Regions from separate parts of the Aeromicrobium sp. P2_G6 genome, predicted to be linked through region 2. Evidence: predicted binding sites of a transcription regulator. Region 2 holds the regulator's gene; each other region holds the start of a gene.

What was found. The regulator LexA, encoded in region 2, represses DNA repair genes until DNA is damaged. The targets are predictions, from matches to a motif close to TCGAACANNTGTTCGA.
Region 1: AC1DVU_RS11995 (HNH endonuclease signature motif containing protein) is a predicted target of LexA. The motif match lies at 2,314-2,329, and genes of this name have one in related genera.
Region 3: AC1DVU_RS20875 (HNH endonuclease signature motif containing protein) is a predicted target of LexA. The motif match lies at 3,179-3,194, and genes of this name have one in related genera.

The regions. Positions count from the first base shown of each region.
Region 1 is NZ_JBFUFH010000003.1:217,423-222,631, reverse strand. It holds gene AC1DVU_RS12005 (TetR/AcrR family transcriptional regulator) at 1-346, shown strand, start outside; gene AC1DVU_RS12000 (hypothetical protein) at 343-921, opposite strand; gene AC1DVU_RS11995 (HNH endonuclease signature motif containing protein) at 1,019-2,299, opposite strand; gene AC1DVU_RS11990 (aldo/keto reductase family protein) at 2,448-3,452, shown strand; gene treZ (malto-oligosyltrehalose trehalohydrolase) at 3,462-5,162, shown strand; gene AC1DVU_RS11980 (hypothetical protein) at 5,168-5,209, opposite strand, start outside.
Region 2 is NZ_JBFUFH010000004.1:373,907-379,115, reverse strand. It holds gene AC1DVU_RS15280 (hypothetical protein) at 1-1,869, shown strand, start outside; gene galE (UDP-glucose 4-epimerase GalE) at 1,894-2,859, shown strand; gene AC1DVU_RS15270 (GIY-YIG nuclease family protein) at 2,980-3,258, opposite strand; gene lexA (transcriptional repressor LexA) at 3,382-4,104, opposite strand; gene AC1DVU_RS15260 (SDR family oxidoreductase) at 4,188-5,018, shown strand; gene AC1DVU_RS15255 (hypothetical protein) at 5,015-5,209, shown strand, end outside.
Region 3 is NZ_JBFUFH010000008.1:65,872-71,080, reverse strand. It holds gene AC1DVU_RS20885 (cobyric acid synthase) at 1-1,119, opposite strand, end outside; gene AC1DVU_RS20880 (antibiotic biosynthesis monooxygenase) at 1,116-1,682, opposite strand; gene AC1DVU_RS20875 (HNH endonuclease signature motif containing protein) at 1,739-3,052, opposite strand; gene AC1DVU_RS20870 (acyl-CoA dehydrogenase family protein) at 3,272-5,176, shown strand.

The sequences.
Region 1 (5,209 bases), on a different contig from region 2:
GGCGTCCGACGGCGTCCTCGAACAGGTCCGTCAGTGGGCCGCCGAGGCGATGGCGTCGGGTTGGGTCAGGCTCGAGCTCGAGCTGCTGCTCGACACGATGAACGATCCGCGGCTCGCTGCCGCGCAGACGCAGCGGCAGACCGCGTCGATCCAGCAGGCGGTGTCGGTCGTACGCTCGCTCGCGCCGTCGGACTCGATGGACGACGAGACGCTCGAGGTGCTCGCCGAGGCAGCCGTCGACTACGCGATCGGGCTCGCGATGCGGCAGTCCGTCAATCCCGACGCCAAGCCCGATCGCCTGCTGCGGTTGATCGAACCACTCGTCGCCTCCATCACGCGCCTTTAGGGATAGCTGCGGGTCTTCCCGTCGGGGGTGCCGCACTGGGTGCCGGCAACGCTTGCCGGGAAGCGGTACTTCTCGAGGACCGCGCAGTCCGGCAGCGTCTGCTGGCCCCAGACCTGGCGCCATCCTCCGGCGACCTTGGCCCACAGTGCGGCGTCGCCGCCGCACTTCGGGATGAAGTTCGTGCCCGCCGCCCACCCGCGCGTGTCGATCCGGGCCACGTGGATCTCGGGCGTCCGGACGCATACGCCGGTTTCGCTGTCCTGCTGGCGTTGCAGGTCGGCGGCGATGAATGCCTTGAAGTCCGCAGGTGCCCCGGTCAGCTTGGCGACGTCAGCAGGGGTCGCCACGATGACCTCGTCGTCGCCGTAGTCGATCAGCGTCGAGTTGCTCGTCGACTTCGTCGGGGCTGGAGCAGGCGTCGTGGTCGGGGCAGTGGTCGTGGCGGTGGTCTGGGTGGTCTCCGTTGGCGCCGGGGTCGTCGTCGGATCGGCGCCCTTGCCGTCAGGATCGTCCGACCCGCCGCACCCCGCAGTGAGCATCAGCATCGCGATGGCCAGCAGCGGAGCGCGTCTCATGCTGTCCAGTATCACCGAGCCCGATGGGTCCGGTAGTCAACGACTTGCTGGAAGGTCGGCCGGTTCTGCCAGTCGATCGGCCGTGAGTTACACACCGTCAGGGTCGCCATCGGTGGTTTCGTTGCCAGATGCCGCCGGGTTTCTTGATTTCGATGTGGCCGTCGGGGGCTTGGCGGAATTGCCAGTTTTGGTCGTGGGCTTGGTGGTGGTGCAGGGAGCAGAGGAGTGCGCCGTCGTTGATGTTGGTGGTGGCGCCGTGGGCCCAGTCGTCGCGCCAGTGGTGGCCTTCGCACCAGCCGGGGGGTGCTTCGCATCCGGGGGTGATGCAGCCGAGGTCGCGGTTGGCGATGGCGATGCGTTGGGCGGGGGTGAACAGGCGCTTGGAGCGGCCCATGTCGAGGGGGAGGGAGGCGCCGTTGAAGACCATGGGCAGGATGCCCTGGGTGCAGGCGATGCGGCGCAGCTCGCCGGAGCTGATCCGGGTGCCGGTGGTCAGGGTCGCGGCACCAACCTGGTCCTTGAGGTGGTCCAGGTCGATGTTGACGGTGATCAAGGCCGGGGTGCGACCGGCGGTCGGCAGCTGGTCGGTGGGCAGGTGCTCGATCAGGCCGGCGAACGCCCGGCCCATCCGTTGGGAGTAGGTCAGCTCATCCTGGTCGCGCTCTTGCTGGGCGGTCAGGTGGCGGCGGCGGGGTGCGGCGATCGCGTCCAGTGACGACTTGAGCATCTCAGCCTGCACGGCTGGCAGGCGTCCGCCGAACCGCCAGGTGCCGTCCTGGTCATCGACCATCCACATCTCGGTGCGCGCCCAGGCCCGCCGTTCGCGCAACCGCAGCGCTTCGTCCTCATCAGCTGCGGCTTCGGCCGGCTCCTTGAACACATCGGAGATGCGCAGTGCCCTCTGGCGCAGATCCTTGATCGGGAACCGTTTGGCGTCGGCGATCAGCGTGGTCTCGCACGCGTCGCGCTGCTCGGCGGTCACAGTCTCAGGCAGGTCGGCCATCGCGCCGGCGATGACGGCGGCCTGGGTCTCGGCCAGCTCGCCGGAGGCGAGCGCGTCCTCAGTCTTGGGTGCGGCCAACAGCGTCTTGGCGACCCGGACGGTGCGGTCCGCTTCGTACTTGTCCCTCCCGAACCCACGGGCCAGCATCTCACCGGTGCGGGCCTTGTCACCCAGCCCGGCATCCAGTGCGCGGACGGCGGCCAGCTCCTGCCCAGCAACCCGAGCCTTGATCCGCCGCAACCGTTCGACCGCGTGCCGCTGCAAAGCCGGATCCAGATCCGCATACGCATCCGTCGGCATCGAGTCCAACACGGCATCGAGCGCGTCCAGGCACCCCACCAACGGTGGTGGCGATAGCACGAGCTCGGCGACCATGATCCCCCGATCATTAGAACATACGTTCGATTGATCCCAATCTAGACCACACCTCTGACACTGTCCATCAACCCAGAATCACCCTGTGGAAACCTGCCGTCGCTGACCGCAAAGTGCCGTTCAGGAACTCCCCACTAGGCTCGAATCCATGGACTTCAGATACCTCGGCAACAGCGGACTCAAGGTCAGCGAGATCATCTACGGCAACTGGCTCACGCACGGCTCGCAGGTCGAGAACGACGCGGCACTGGCCTGCGTACGGGCGGCACTCGACTCGGGCATCACGACGTTCGACACCGCCGACGTCTACGCCAACACCAAGGCCGAGTCGGTGCTCGGCGAGGCGCTCAAGGGCGAGCGCCGGGCGTCTCTCGAGATCTTCACCAAGGTCTACTGGCCCACCGGCCCCGGCGGACCCAACGACACGGGCCTGTCGCGCAAGCACATCATGGAGTCGATCAACGGCTCGCTCGAGCGGCTCGGCACCGACTACGTCGACCTCTACCAGGCGCACCGGTATGACTACGAGACTCCGCTCGAGGAGACGATGCAGGCGTTCGCCGACGTGGTCCGCCACGGCAAGGCCCTCTACATCGGCGTCAGCGAGTGGACCGCCGACCAGATCCGCGCCGGCCACGCGCTCGCGCAGGACCTCGGCATCCAGCTGATCTCCAACCAGCCGCAGTACTCCATGCTCTGGCGCGTCATCGAGGACCAGGTCATCCCGACGAGCAAGGAGCTCGGCATCTCGCAGATCGTCTGGTCGCCGATCGCGCAGGGCGTGCTCAGCGGCAAGTACAAGCCGGGCGCCGCACCGCCCGAGGGCAGCCGCGCCACCGACGAGAAGGGCGGCGCCGACATGATCAAGCGCTTCCTCGACGACGAGGTGCTGACCGCCGTGCAGAAGCTCCAACCGATCGCCGACGGCCTCGGCATCACGATGGCGCAGCTCGCCGTCTCCTGGGTGCTCGCCAACGACAACGTCGCCGCGGCGATCGTCGGTGCCTCACGGCCGGAGCAGGTCGAGTCCAACGCGCAGGCCTCCGGCATCACGCTCGACGACGACGTGCTCAAGGCGGTCGACGAGGCACTCGGCGACCTGCCCGAGACCGACCCGGCGAAGACCAAGTCGCCGGCCGCGCGCGCCGTCTGAGCACTGACGGTGGAGTTCACGGTCTGGTGCCCCGACCTGCAGCGCGTACGTCTGCGAGTCGGCGGCACCGACCACGAGATGCAGTCGGGTGAGGGTGGCTGGTGGCACGCCGAGGTCGGTGCCGAGCCAGGCACCGACTACGCCTTCCTGCTGGGTGACGACGAGACGCCGCTGCCCGACCCGCGGTCGACGTGGCAGCCCCGCGGAGTGCACGAAGCGTCGCGGACGTACGACCACGAAGCCTTCGCCTGGACTGACGCCGACTGGCAGGGCCGCGCGCTCGAGGGTGCGGTGATCTACGAGCTGCACATCGGCACCTTCACCGGAGGTGAACAATCAGGCGGAGTCACGCCAGGGCGTACGTTCGACGCCGCCATCGAGCGGCTCGACCACCTCGTCGACCTCGGCATCGACCTCGTCGAGGTGCTGCCGGTCAACTCGTTCGACGGCGATGCGGGCTGGGGCTACGACGGCGTGCTGTGGGGCGCGGTGCACGAGCCGTACGGGGGACCCGACGGGTTCAAGCGGTTCGTCGACGCATGCCATGCGCGCGGGCTCGGGGTCGTGCTCGACGTCGTCTACAACCACCTCGGGCCGTCGGGCGCCTACCTCGACCGCTTCGGCCCCTACTTCGCCGGCCAGAACGACTGGGGGCCCGGGCTCAACCTCGATGGGCCGCAGTCCGACGAGGTGCGGCGGTATGTGCTCGACAACGCCATGGCCTGGTTCGAGCACTTCCACGTCGACGCGCTGCGGCTCGATGCCGTGCACGCGCTGGCGGATCGGCGCGCGCTGACGCTGCTCGAGGAGCTGTCCGCGGAGACCTCGCGTATGTCCGACGCTCTCGGCCGGCCGTTGTCGTTGATCGCGGAGTCCGACCTCAACGACCCGCGCATGGTCACGCCCCGCTCGGCGAACGGACTCGGCATGGACGCGCAGTGGTCCGACGACCTGCACCACGCACTGCACGTACGCCTGACGGGGGAGACCGACGGCTACTACTCCGACTTCGCCGCACCTGGCGCGCTGGCCACGACATTGCGTGGCGCGTTCTTCCACGCCGGCACGTGGTCGTCGTTCCGCGAACGTACGCACGGCCGTCCCGTCGACACCTCTCTGCTGACCGGCACCTCCTTCTTCGCGTACCTGCAGAACCACGACCAGATCGGCAACCGCGCCACCGGCGACCGCATCTCGGCGTCCATCTCGCCCGGACTGCAGGCGTGCGGTGCTGCGATCGTGCTGCTCGGGCCCTACACGCCCATGCTGTTCATGGGGGAGGAGTGGGCGGCCAGCACGCCGTGGCAGTTCTTCGCGTCGTTCCCTGACCCCGAGCTCGCCGAGGCCGTACGCACCGGTCGCCGCCGCGAGTTCGGCCGGCACGGGTGGGGCGAGTCCGAGGTGCCCGACCCGATGGATCCCGCGACCGTGGAGCGGTCGACGCTCGACTGGTCGGAGCCCACCTCGCCGGGTCACGCAGAGATGCTCGACCTCTATGCCTCCCTGATCGCGCTGCGCCGGTCACACCCCGAGCTGGCCGATCCGTCGCTCGATGGTTTCGTCGTCGAGGTCGCCGACGATGACTCCTGGCTCGTTATGCACCGCGGCTCGCTCCGTGTGGTCATCAACTTCGTCGAAGAGTCCTTCGAAGTCCGTACGCCCGACTGGTCCCCGGACTCACCTGAGCACGTGCTGTTCTCGTGGGCGTGAGGACGTCAGTCACGATCCCGGTTGCGGGTCGGCCCGTCCTTCTCGCG
Region 2 (5,209 bases):
TTCGGGACCCTTGTGGCGATTCCCGCAGAGGCGTCGACCTATGACGTGGCTGTGTCCACCAAGATCATCGCGATCAACACGTCTGGCCTGGGCAAGGTCTCGGTGAAGTGCTGGGCGACCAAGACCTGCAAGGGCAGGCTCTCGTTCAACAGCACGAGCACCCGCACGCGCTACTACAGCGTGCCCGCTGGTGCCACCCGCACGGTCGAGGTGGCCGTACGCACGAGCGAGGCCGCATACCCGTGGACCGGAGGCACAGCACTCGGCGACGTGTTCTACAAGAACGCCGTCCTGGTCGTCAACCAGGACTACCCGCGCGACAAGACGCGCACCTACGGCGTCAAGACCGAGACGTTGCTGCCCTACCAGCAGCTCAAGGGGGCCGTCCAGGGCCCGGACGGACACGAGGCCACCGGCGTCAAGGTCGAGCTGGTGCGCACGATCAGGGGCGGAAACACCCAGGTCGTCCGCACTGCCGAAATCCCTGACACAGGCGGCAACTACTCGTTCAACGTCGCCCTCGGCACCAACAACACCAGCTCCGCTCCCTACAAGCTGCGCATCAGCGGACACGACAGCGACGGGACGTTCCGCTCCTGGTACTACCGCGGCGGCGATGGCGGTGCCAGCGGCGGACGCTACCTCGACGAGGGCTCGACGATTCGGGTCAACAAGCTGGGCGACTACGACGCCAACTTCTCGTACGGCTCGATCGCGGGCACCGTGACGGACAGCATCAACGGCGGCTCGGCCGAGGTCACCGTGGCCGCGCCCCCGCCGGTCTACTCCACCAACTACAAGACGCTGCGCGAGTACGACTTCCCGTCCTGCGGCAACATCTATGGCAAGACCACGAGCAGCAGCAGTGGCGCCTACCGGATCGACTTCCTGCCGCTCTATGCCGGCGTCCCTCGCTACATGGTGCGGGCGTCCTCCGCCGGGGTGGAGACGTGGAACACGCCGAACGGTGGCGGCACGGGCTTCGGCAGCTGCCTCGACGTGGTGGACTACGGCAGCCGGACCGCAGCCAACCTCCTGTCGATCCCCACGGCCGGCAGCCAGCTCGTGTACAACCCGCAGGTGAAGCTCAGCGGCAACTCGGTCAACATCGATGGTGCCTTCAGCGGGTTCTCGCCGACCACGGGCGACCGCTACGTCACCCTGCGCGAGAAGATCCCCGGGATCCCGGTGCTGTCTTCGCCGGTCGTCGCAAGAGGCAGCGTCAACACCTCCGGCAACGCCAGCGGCGCCAGCGCGATCAAGAACGTTCCGCCCGGCAAGTACTGGGTCGAGATGGGCCGGCGCACGACGTGCTCGGCTTGGTATCCGAGTGTCTACCCGGACAACAACGCCTACTTCAGTGGTGAGGATCGCGGCGCGGAGCGTTGGAAGACCGTCGCCGGCTACAAGGAGGAGTACGCCAAGTCCGTCGCGATGGGCTACGTCCGCAAGACGCCGCCGAGCGGCTACAAAGGCTGGATGTACCGCGGCTACTGCAAGGCGCTCGGCGCGGGCACCTACGACAACACACTCAACCTCGACAGCACCCTCGGCCAGACCAAGACCGTGGTGACCCACACCGTCCGCAAGGGCGCGATCGTGCGCGGCCATGTGTCGCGGGCCGGTGGCAAGACCAACAAGGAATTGATGGTCCGGTTGTCGTCGTCGGACGGCAAGCGTGTGATCCGTACGGACCTGACCGACAGGAGCGGCAACTTCTACGTGGCAGGCCTGCCGTCGGGCACCTGGACGATCTCGGTCAACTCCGACTCGTGGCGCGGCATCGGGCGTACGTTCACCGGCAAGCACTCGATCAGCGTCACGGCGGGCCACTCCTACAGCGCTGGCACCCTCCGCTTCAAGGGGTGACACGGCTCTGACAGGGTTGTCGTCATGACAGTCCTCGTCACCGGCGGCGCCGGCTACATCGGCTCGCACATCGTCCGGGCATTCCGGCTCGCCGGCCTCGACTGCGTCGTTGTCGACGACCTCTCGAGCGGGCACCGGGAGTTCGTCCCCGACGAGGTCGAGTTCATCGACGCCAACATCCTCGACAGCACGCTCATCGCCAAGGAGATGGTCGAGCACGAGGTCGAGGCCGTCGTGCATCTCGCCGGGTTCAAGTACGCCGGGGTGTCCGTGCAGCGACCGCTGCACACGTACGAGCAGAACGTCCAGGGCACCGTCAGCCTGCTCCAGGCGATGCACGAGGCGGACGTCGACAAGATCGTGTTCTCCTCCAGCGCCGCGGTCTACGGCACGCCCGACGTCGACATCGTGACCGAGTCGACGCGCACCGCGCCCGAGTCGCCCTACGGCGAGAGTAAGCTGATCGGTGAGTGGCTGCTGCGCGACGCGGCTCGTGCCTTCCCGATGCACCACACGTCGCTGCGCTACTTCAACGTCGTCGGCTCGGCTGTCCCTGACCTCTACGACACGAGCCCGCACAACCTCTTCCCGCTGGTCATCGAGGCGCTGCTCGAAGGCCGTACGCCGCGGATCTTCGGCGATGACTACCCGACGCCCGACGGCACGTCCGTACGCGACTACATCCACGTCGCCGACCTGGCCGAAGCGCACGTCGTCGCAGCGCAGAAGCTGCTCGCGGGCGACGAGCTCGAGCCGGTCTACAACCTCGGCAGCGGCGACGGGGTGTCGGTGCGGGAGATCATGACGGCGGTCGCCGAGGCGACCGGCATCGCGTTCGAGCCCGAGGTCGTGGACCGCCGCCCCGGCGACCCTGCTCGCATCGTGGCGTCAGGCGAGCTCGCCACGCGCGACCTTGGCTGGGCGATGCGGCACTCGCTGATCGACATGGTCAGCAGCGCCTGGAACGCCCGCCAGAGCCACCCCGTCTGACGTCGCTCCGTTCCCTAAGGAGGCCGCCCGCGGCCGACTGGGAGCGAGCGAGGAACGAGCGAGCGAAGGGCGGTGAGGTTCAAGGCTTGCGTAGGAACTCGCCTGTGCGATCGATGAACTTCACATCAGCTGCGACTCGTCCTCGACCCTGACACCGGGACCGGTCGCTACCAACTTCTTCTTCTTGCTGCGGGTCCAACCATGCACGGTCCGCTCTCGGCCCCATGCCTCCGACACCCGCTCGTATTGCTCGAAGTAGAGCAGCCTTACCGGCAACCTCGTACGCGTGTAGTCGGCAGCGAGACCTTGACGGTGTTCCCAGAGTCGTCGCAGGAGATCGCGAGTACTGCCCACATAGAACGTGCCGTCAGCGCACAGCAAGACGTAGAAGTAGCCCATCGGCGGATCATCGCCGAGCCAGGCGACACGCGCTGGACTCCATCCACAGGCTGGCGAGTTGCCGTACGCCCCTTCGGTCGCTGGCGCTCCCTCCCGCGACTTCGTCGCTAGGGGCCGGAAGCGTCAGACCTTGCGGAGGACGGCGGTGACGATGCCGAGGATCGTCGCGTGGTTGCCGTCGATCGGGTCGTATGCCTCGTTGTGCGGCAGCAGCCAGACGTTGCCGTCCTTGCGCTGGAACGTCTTGACCGTGGCCTCGCCGTCGAGCAGGGCGGCGACGATGTCACCGTTGTTGGCGGTCTGCTCCTGGCGGATCACGACGTAGTCACCGTTGCAGATCGCGGCGTCGATCATCGAGTCACCGGACACCTCGAGCAGGAACAGCGTGCCGTCACCGACGAGCGACTTGGGCAGCGGGAAGATCTCCTCGACCTGCTCCGTCGCCAGGATCGGCCCACCGGCGGCGATGCGGCCGACGAGCGGGACGTTGGTGGCCTGGGGGAGTGCGTCGCCGATGCCGGTCTCGTCGAACGTGCTCTCGGTGGCGCTGCTCATCGAGCGACGAGCTGCCATCACGTCGGGCAGGAAGATCTCGAGGGCGCGCGGACGGTTGGGGTCGCGCTTGACGTAGCCGAGGGCCTCGAGGGCGCGGAGCTGGTGTGCGACGGACGACGTGCTGGTCAGTCCGACCGCTGCGCCGATCTCGCGCATGCTGGGCGGGTAGCCCCGCTTCTCGATCTCGTCGCGCAGGAACTCGAGCACCTTGCGCTGCCGAGCGGTCAGCCCGGAGGAGTCTGCGGGCCCGTCGGGGAGCTCGGTGACATCGGCATTGCGGTCATCGGTCATGCGGGAAGAGTAACCCGGATCACGCGGCCAATCAAACATACGTTCGATGGCGTGTCGCGAGTCGTGACGTCTACGTTGGTCCCGTGTCGAAGCCCCTCGTGAAGCCCGGAAGACCTCGTTCAGCTGTCGTGACCGGCGCCGGGAGGGGCATCGGGCGGGCCATCGCCGTCGAGCTGGTGGGCCGCGGGTTCGAGGTCATCGTGACCGATCTCGACGCCGATGCCGCAGAGCTCACGGCCAAGGAGATCGGCGCTGCGGTTGGCCTCGGCCTCGACGTGACCGACCCCGAGGCCAACCGCGACGTCGCCGCGCGCGCCCGCGAGCTCGCGCCGCTCGGCGCCTGGGTGTGCAACGCCGGTGTGCTCGCCGAGGGCGATCTGACGGCGTTGTCGGTCGGCCAGGTACGCGCGATGGTCGACGTCAACGTGCTCGGCGTGATGTGGGGCGTACGCGCGGCCGCTGATGCGTTCCGTGACCAGGGCGGCGTGACCGGCGGCGACATCGGCATCCTCGCCTCGCTCAGCGCTCACGCGCCGGTGCCGGGGCTCAGCGTCTACGCCGCGACCAAGGCCGCGGTGCTGTCGCTGACGACGTCGCTTGCGTCCGAGCTCCGCCACGACAAGATCAGGGTGCATGCTGTGTGCCCAGACGGCGTCGACACCGCGATGGTCGCCGCAATGGACGCACAGGGTGACGTACGCGCCGCGCTGGCCGCGGGTGTCCTGCTCACCCCGCCGCAGGTGGCACGCGAGCTGGTCGACATGTTCGGCACCGGTCGGGTCTACAAGACATTGCCGGCGTGGCGAGGCGTCGTCGCACGCACCGCTTCGCTCTCGCCGCGAGTCGCGCTCCACGTCGATCCCTGGGTGCGCAGGCTCGGCGCCCGCCGACTCAAGAAGGCAGGCAAGCGATGACGTACCTGGTGGTCGGCACTCGTGCCGGCAGTGGCTGGTCGGTCGAGGTGCGCGATGTCGGCACGACGACCGCTGACGACCTCTCCGACATCGAGACCGCGGCTCGCCGGCTCCTGGCGGACTCCGGCAAGGCTGATGCGGCCGACGCCGACCTGCAGCTGCTGCTGCCGGACTTCGAGGTCGACCTCGAC
Region 3 (5,209 bases), on a different contig from region 2:
GACCTTGTCGGCCTCGAACGTCGTCGTGACGTCGAGCAGACCGAGCCCCTCGACCGACGCGCCGGCCTCGCCCTCGACGCCGTCGGGATCGCTGACGGTGCGCCCCAGCATCTGGAAGCCGCCGCAGATGCCCATCACCGGCAGTCCGGCCGCGGCATGCTGCAGGACCACCTGGTCGAGGCCCCGTGAGCGCAGCCAGGCGAGGTCGGAGATCGTGGCGCGAGTGCCGGGCAGCACGATGACGTCGGCGCCGCTGAGGTCCTGCGGCTTTGCGGCGAACACCACGTCGACACCCGGCTCGAGGCCCAGGGCATCGACGTCGGTGAAGTTGCTGATGCGCGGCATCCGGATCACCGCGACCCGCAGCGCGGCGTCACGGTCGGCCGAACGCCGGCCCTCGAGGTCGAGGGCGTCCTCGGAGTCGAGCCAGACGTCGGGGCTCCACGGCAGCACACCGAAGACCCGGCGCCCGGTCAGCGACTCGAGCCGGTCGAGCCCGGGCCTGAGCAGCGTCTCGTCGCCGCGGAACTTGTTGACCACGAATCCGGCGATGAGCCGCTGGTCCTCGGGCTCGAGCAGCGCCACGGTGCCGTACATCGCGGCGAACACTCCACCGCGGTCGATGTCGCCGACCACGACCGTCGGGATGTCGGCGTGACGCGCAAGTCCCATGTTGACGTAGTCACCGGCGCGCAGGTTGATCTCGGCGGGGCTGCCGGCACCCTCGCTGACCACGATGTCGAAGCGCGAAGCCAGGTCGTCGTATGCCGCGTGGGCCGCCGCGGCCAGGTGCGTACGCCCGCCGATGAACTCGGCCGAGGAGATCTCGCCGGCCGGCCTCCCCATGACGACGACGTGGCTCTTGCGGTCGCCGCCCGGCTTGAGCAGCACGGGGTTCATCGCGGCCTCAGGCACGGCCCCGGCGGCGAGCGCCTGGACCCACTGGGCCCGGCCGATCTCTGCGCCGTCCCCGCAGACCATCGAGTTGTTGGACATGTTCTGCGCCTTGTAGGGCGCGACCTTGAGCCCGCGACGCGCGAACGCGCGGCACAGGCCGGTCGTGACGATGCTCTTGCCGGCGTCCGACGTCGTGCCGGCGACCAGCAGCGAGCCGCTCATGGCGTACGCGCCGCGTTGAGCCACCCGTGCAGCAGCCGGGTGATCCACGGCAGGGCAACGTAGGTCATGAGCGGCGTCATGACCCCGACGATCGCCAGCACCCGCAACGGGAGCCACCAGTCCGCAGCGAAATCCTTGGCGACGTAGTTGGCGGCCAGGCTCAGCGGGTAGAACACGATGAAGATCGCGCACATCTGCTTCCACCGCGGCGGTGCCGGCGCGACAGGCCGCAGGTCCTCGACGTCGACGCTCGAGGGCTCGTCGAACCAACCCTCGATTCCCGTGCGGTGCTCACGCGCTGCCTCGTCGACGAATCCCTGCGCCGAGTCGAGCCACCAGCGGCGCTGCGCCGACAGCTCCCACGCCTCGAGCGAATCCTGCGACGAGAAGCGATAGAGCATGTGCCACTCGGCCGATCCGGGTGACGGTCGCACCCAGCCTGAGCCGAGGTAACCCTCGAACCGTTCGGCCAGCTCGAACCCGGCCCGCAGCCACGCGAGCATCTGGTCCTCCTGCGACGGATCGACCTTTCGGGTGATGGAGACGGTGACGGGTCCGGACATGGCACCAGCCTAGGACCGGGCAGACGGGGGCTTTGAGGCAGAGGCGCCCCCACCGATCAGGGTCGCCAGCGGTGGTTTCGTTTCCAGGTGTCGGTTCCGGGTGGCCGGTATTCGGGGTAGCCGTCGATTGGGCTCATCCTGATGGCCCAGCCGTTGTCGTGGACGGTGCGGTGGTGGAAGGGGCAGATCAGAACCCCGTCGTCGAGTCTGGTCTCGGAGCCGTCGGCCCATCGGGTGCGCCAGTGATGGGCTTCGCACCATTCGGGTGGCCTGTCGCAGCCGGGGAAGGTGCAGCCGCCGTCACGGTTGTCCAGGGCTTGTTTCTGGGCCTTGGTGAAGACCCGTTGCTCGTGTCCGTGATCCAAAGGGAGCGATTTGCCGTTGAAGACCTGCGGGATCATGCCGAGCCGGCAGGCCATCTGCCGGGCCTGCCCGGCGCTGATGCGGGTGCCGGTGGACAACGTGGCCGGCTTGATGCCCCGGAGAAGGGTGTCGTAGTCGAAGCGGACCATCAACGTGGCGCCGAGTCCACCCTTGCCGGGGAGGGTGTCGCCGGGCAGGTGGTTGCAGAGCTCGGCGAACCCCATGCCGAGGCGGTGCCGGTGCTCCAGGTCTTTGTCGTAGTAGGACTCCGCAGCAGGGGTCTGGTCGTGGAGGTGGTCGCGGCGGGGTGCGGAGATGGCCTCGATCGCGGTCTTGAGCATGTCGGCCTGGGCCTCGGGGATCCGGAACCCGCCGCGGCAGGTCCCGTCACCGTCGTTGACCATCCAGAACTCCGAACGCCGCCAGGCGTCCTTCTCCTGCCGTTCCAAGGTCTGGTTCTCGATCTCGTCGACCTCGGGCTCGGGCTTGAACTGGTCCGTGATCCGCCTGGACCGCGACCGCAGGTCCTTCAACGAGTACCGGCCGGCGTCGCCGATCAACGTGTCCTCACAGGCCTGCTTCTGCTCCGCCGTGGTGTCCTCGGGCAGGTCAGCGACCGCGTTGGCGATGATCGCGGCTTGCGCCGACCCGATGTCACCGCGAGCCAGCGCGTCCTCAGTCCGCGACGCGGACTCCAGTGCCTTGCCCATGGACACCAGCTGGTCACCGGACCGGCGGTCACCGCCGAAAGCACCGGCCAGCATCGCACCGGTCGACGACGCCCCGGACGCCTTGGCCAACCCGGACTTATCCAACGCCCTGGTGCCGGCGACCTGTTGGGCCTTGACCCGAGCCTCGACCCGCATCAACCGCTCCACCAGGCCGCGCACCTCGACCGGTTCCAGACCGGACCACCCACCGACAGGCATACGGTCCAGTGCGCTCTCGATCTGCTCGACCGCACACACCAACGGGTGCGGGAGCGAAGCGACGGGAGCAACAGACACAAGAAGCCTTCAGGCCGTACGGGCAGGGAGTCATCATCAACCTTGGGGCCCACTGAAGGGTTCTCACCCGATCCATTTCGTTCCAGATCGGCGCATTGACAACGCTACGGCAAACCGGCGACATTGTCGAACACCTGTTCGAATGCTGAGACGCTGCCAGCCGACCAGCACAAGGTGAGACCCGTGCCGACCACGCCTCACGCGAGTACCTTGTGGGTCATGGCCCTCAGCGACGACGTCCGCATCGCCCTCGACGGCAAATGGCGCCACGTCCGGGAGCAAGCCCGCAAGGAGCTCGCCGACCTCGACCTCGCGTACAACCACGACCTCACCCTCGACGAGGCCCGTGCCCGCGTCCTGGAGCAGATGCACAAGCTCGTCCCGACCGGCATCCCCGCGGCCGGGTTCCGCGTCGAGAGCGGCGGCACGGGCGATCCCGGGATGGCTGTCACGGGCATCGAGATGCTCGCCCAGTTCGACCTCTCACTGATGGTCAAGGCCGGCGTGCAATGGGGGCTGTTCGGCGGAGCGATCGAGAACCTCGGCACCGAAAGGCACCACAAGAAGTACATCCCCGGCCTCATCAACCTCGACATCATCGGCTGCTTCGCGATGACCGAGACCGGCCACGGCAGCGACGTACAGAGCCTCGAGACCACCGCGACGTACGACCTGGCGACCGAGGAGTTCGTCATCAACTCGCCGACGCCGTCGTCGCGCAAGGACTACATCGGCGGTGCCGCCGCGCACGCCCAGGTCGCCGCGGTCTTCGCGCAGCTCATCACCAAGGGCGAGAACCATGGCGTGCACTGCTTCGTCGTGCCGCTGCGTGACGACGAGGGCAACGACCTGCCCGGCATCACGACCTCGGACGACAAGCACAAGGGCGGGCTCGGCGCGGTCGACAACGGTCGCATCGTGTTCGACCACGTGCGCGTCCCCCGCGAGAACCTGCTCAACAAGTACGGCCAGGTCGACCAGGGCGGCACCTACTCCTCGCCCATCGCCAGCGTCAACGCCAGGTTCTTCACGATGCTCGGCACGTTGATCCGCGGTCGGGTCAGCGTCGGCGGCTCGGCGAGCGCGGCGACCGAGGTCGCGCTCAGCATCGCCGGCCGGTACGCCCTCAAGCGTCGCCAGTTCGGCCCCGAACCCGGCAACGAGATCCTGCTGATGGACTACCGCATGCACCAGCGTCGCCTGCTGCCGCTGATCGCCCGGTCGTACGCCTACCGGTTCGCCCAGAACCAGCTCGTCGCCCGCATGGACAAGCTGCAGAGCGAGGACAACCCCGACCCGCTGGCGTTGCGCGAGCTCGAGACCCGCGCCGCCGGGCTCAAGGCTGCGCAGACGTGGCACGCGACCAAGGCGATCCAGGAGGCCCGCGAGGCGTGCGGCGGCGCGGGCTACCTCGCCGAGAACCGGCTCACGACGCTCAAGGGCGACACCGACGTCTTCACCACGTTCGAGGGCGACAACCACGTCCTGTTCCAGCTCGTCGCCAAGGAGCTGCTGACGTCGTACGCCCAGGAGGTCGGCGGCCTCGATCCGGTTGGCCTCGTACGCTTCGCGGCCAGCACGGTCGCCGACGTCGTCAAGGAGCGCACCGCCGCCGCCCAGCTGATCCAGAGGCTCATCGACTCACGTCCCGGCCGCAGCGACGACAACCACGACCTGCTCGACCGCGGCACGCAGCTGAGCCTGTTCGAGGACCGTGAGGAGCACGTCCTCGAGACCGCGGCCCGGCGACTCCGCCGCGCCACGGGCGGCGACAAGGCCGAGGCGTTCGCGGTGTTCAACGCGGCACAGGACCACGTCATCCGCGCCGGGCGGGTCCACATCGAGCGCGTCGTCCTGGAAGCCTTCACCGCCGGCATCGCCCGCTGCGAGAGCGCCGAGGCCGCAGAGCTGCTGCGCGACGTCTGCTCGCTCTACGCGCTGACGTCGATCGAGGAGGACCTGGCCTGGTTCATGGGCCACAACCGGCTCGCCGACACCCGCGCCAAGACCGTGACCTCGCTCGTCAACGAGCTGCTGGACAAGCTGCGCCCGCACACCCTGACGCTGGTCGAGGGATTCGGCGTGCCGGAGGCGACCCTCAACGCCGCGATGCTCCAGGACTAGCCCGAGATCGGCCCGGTTCGGGACTTTTTCCGA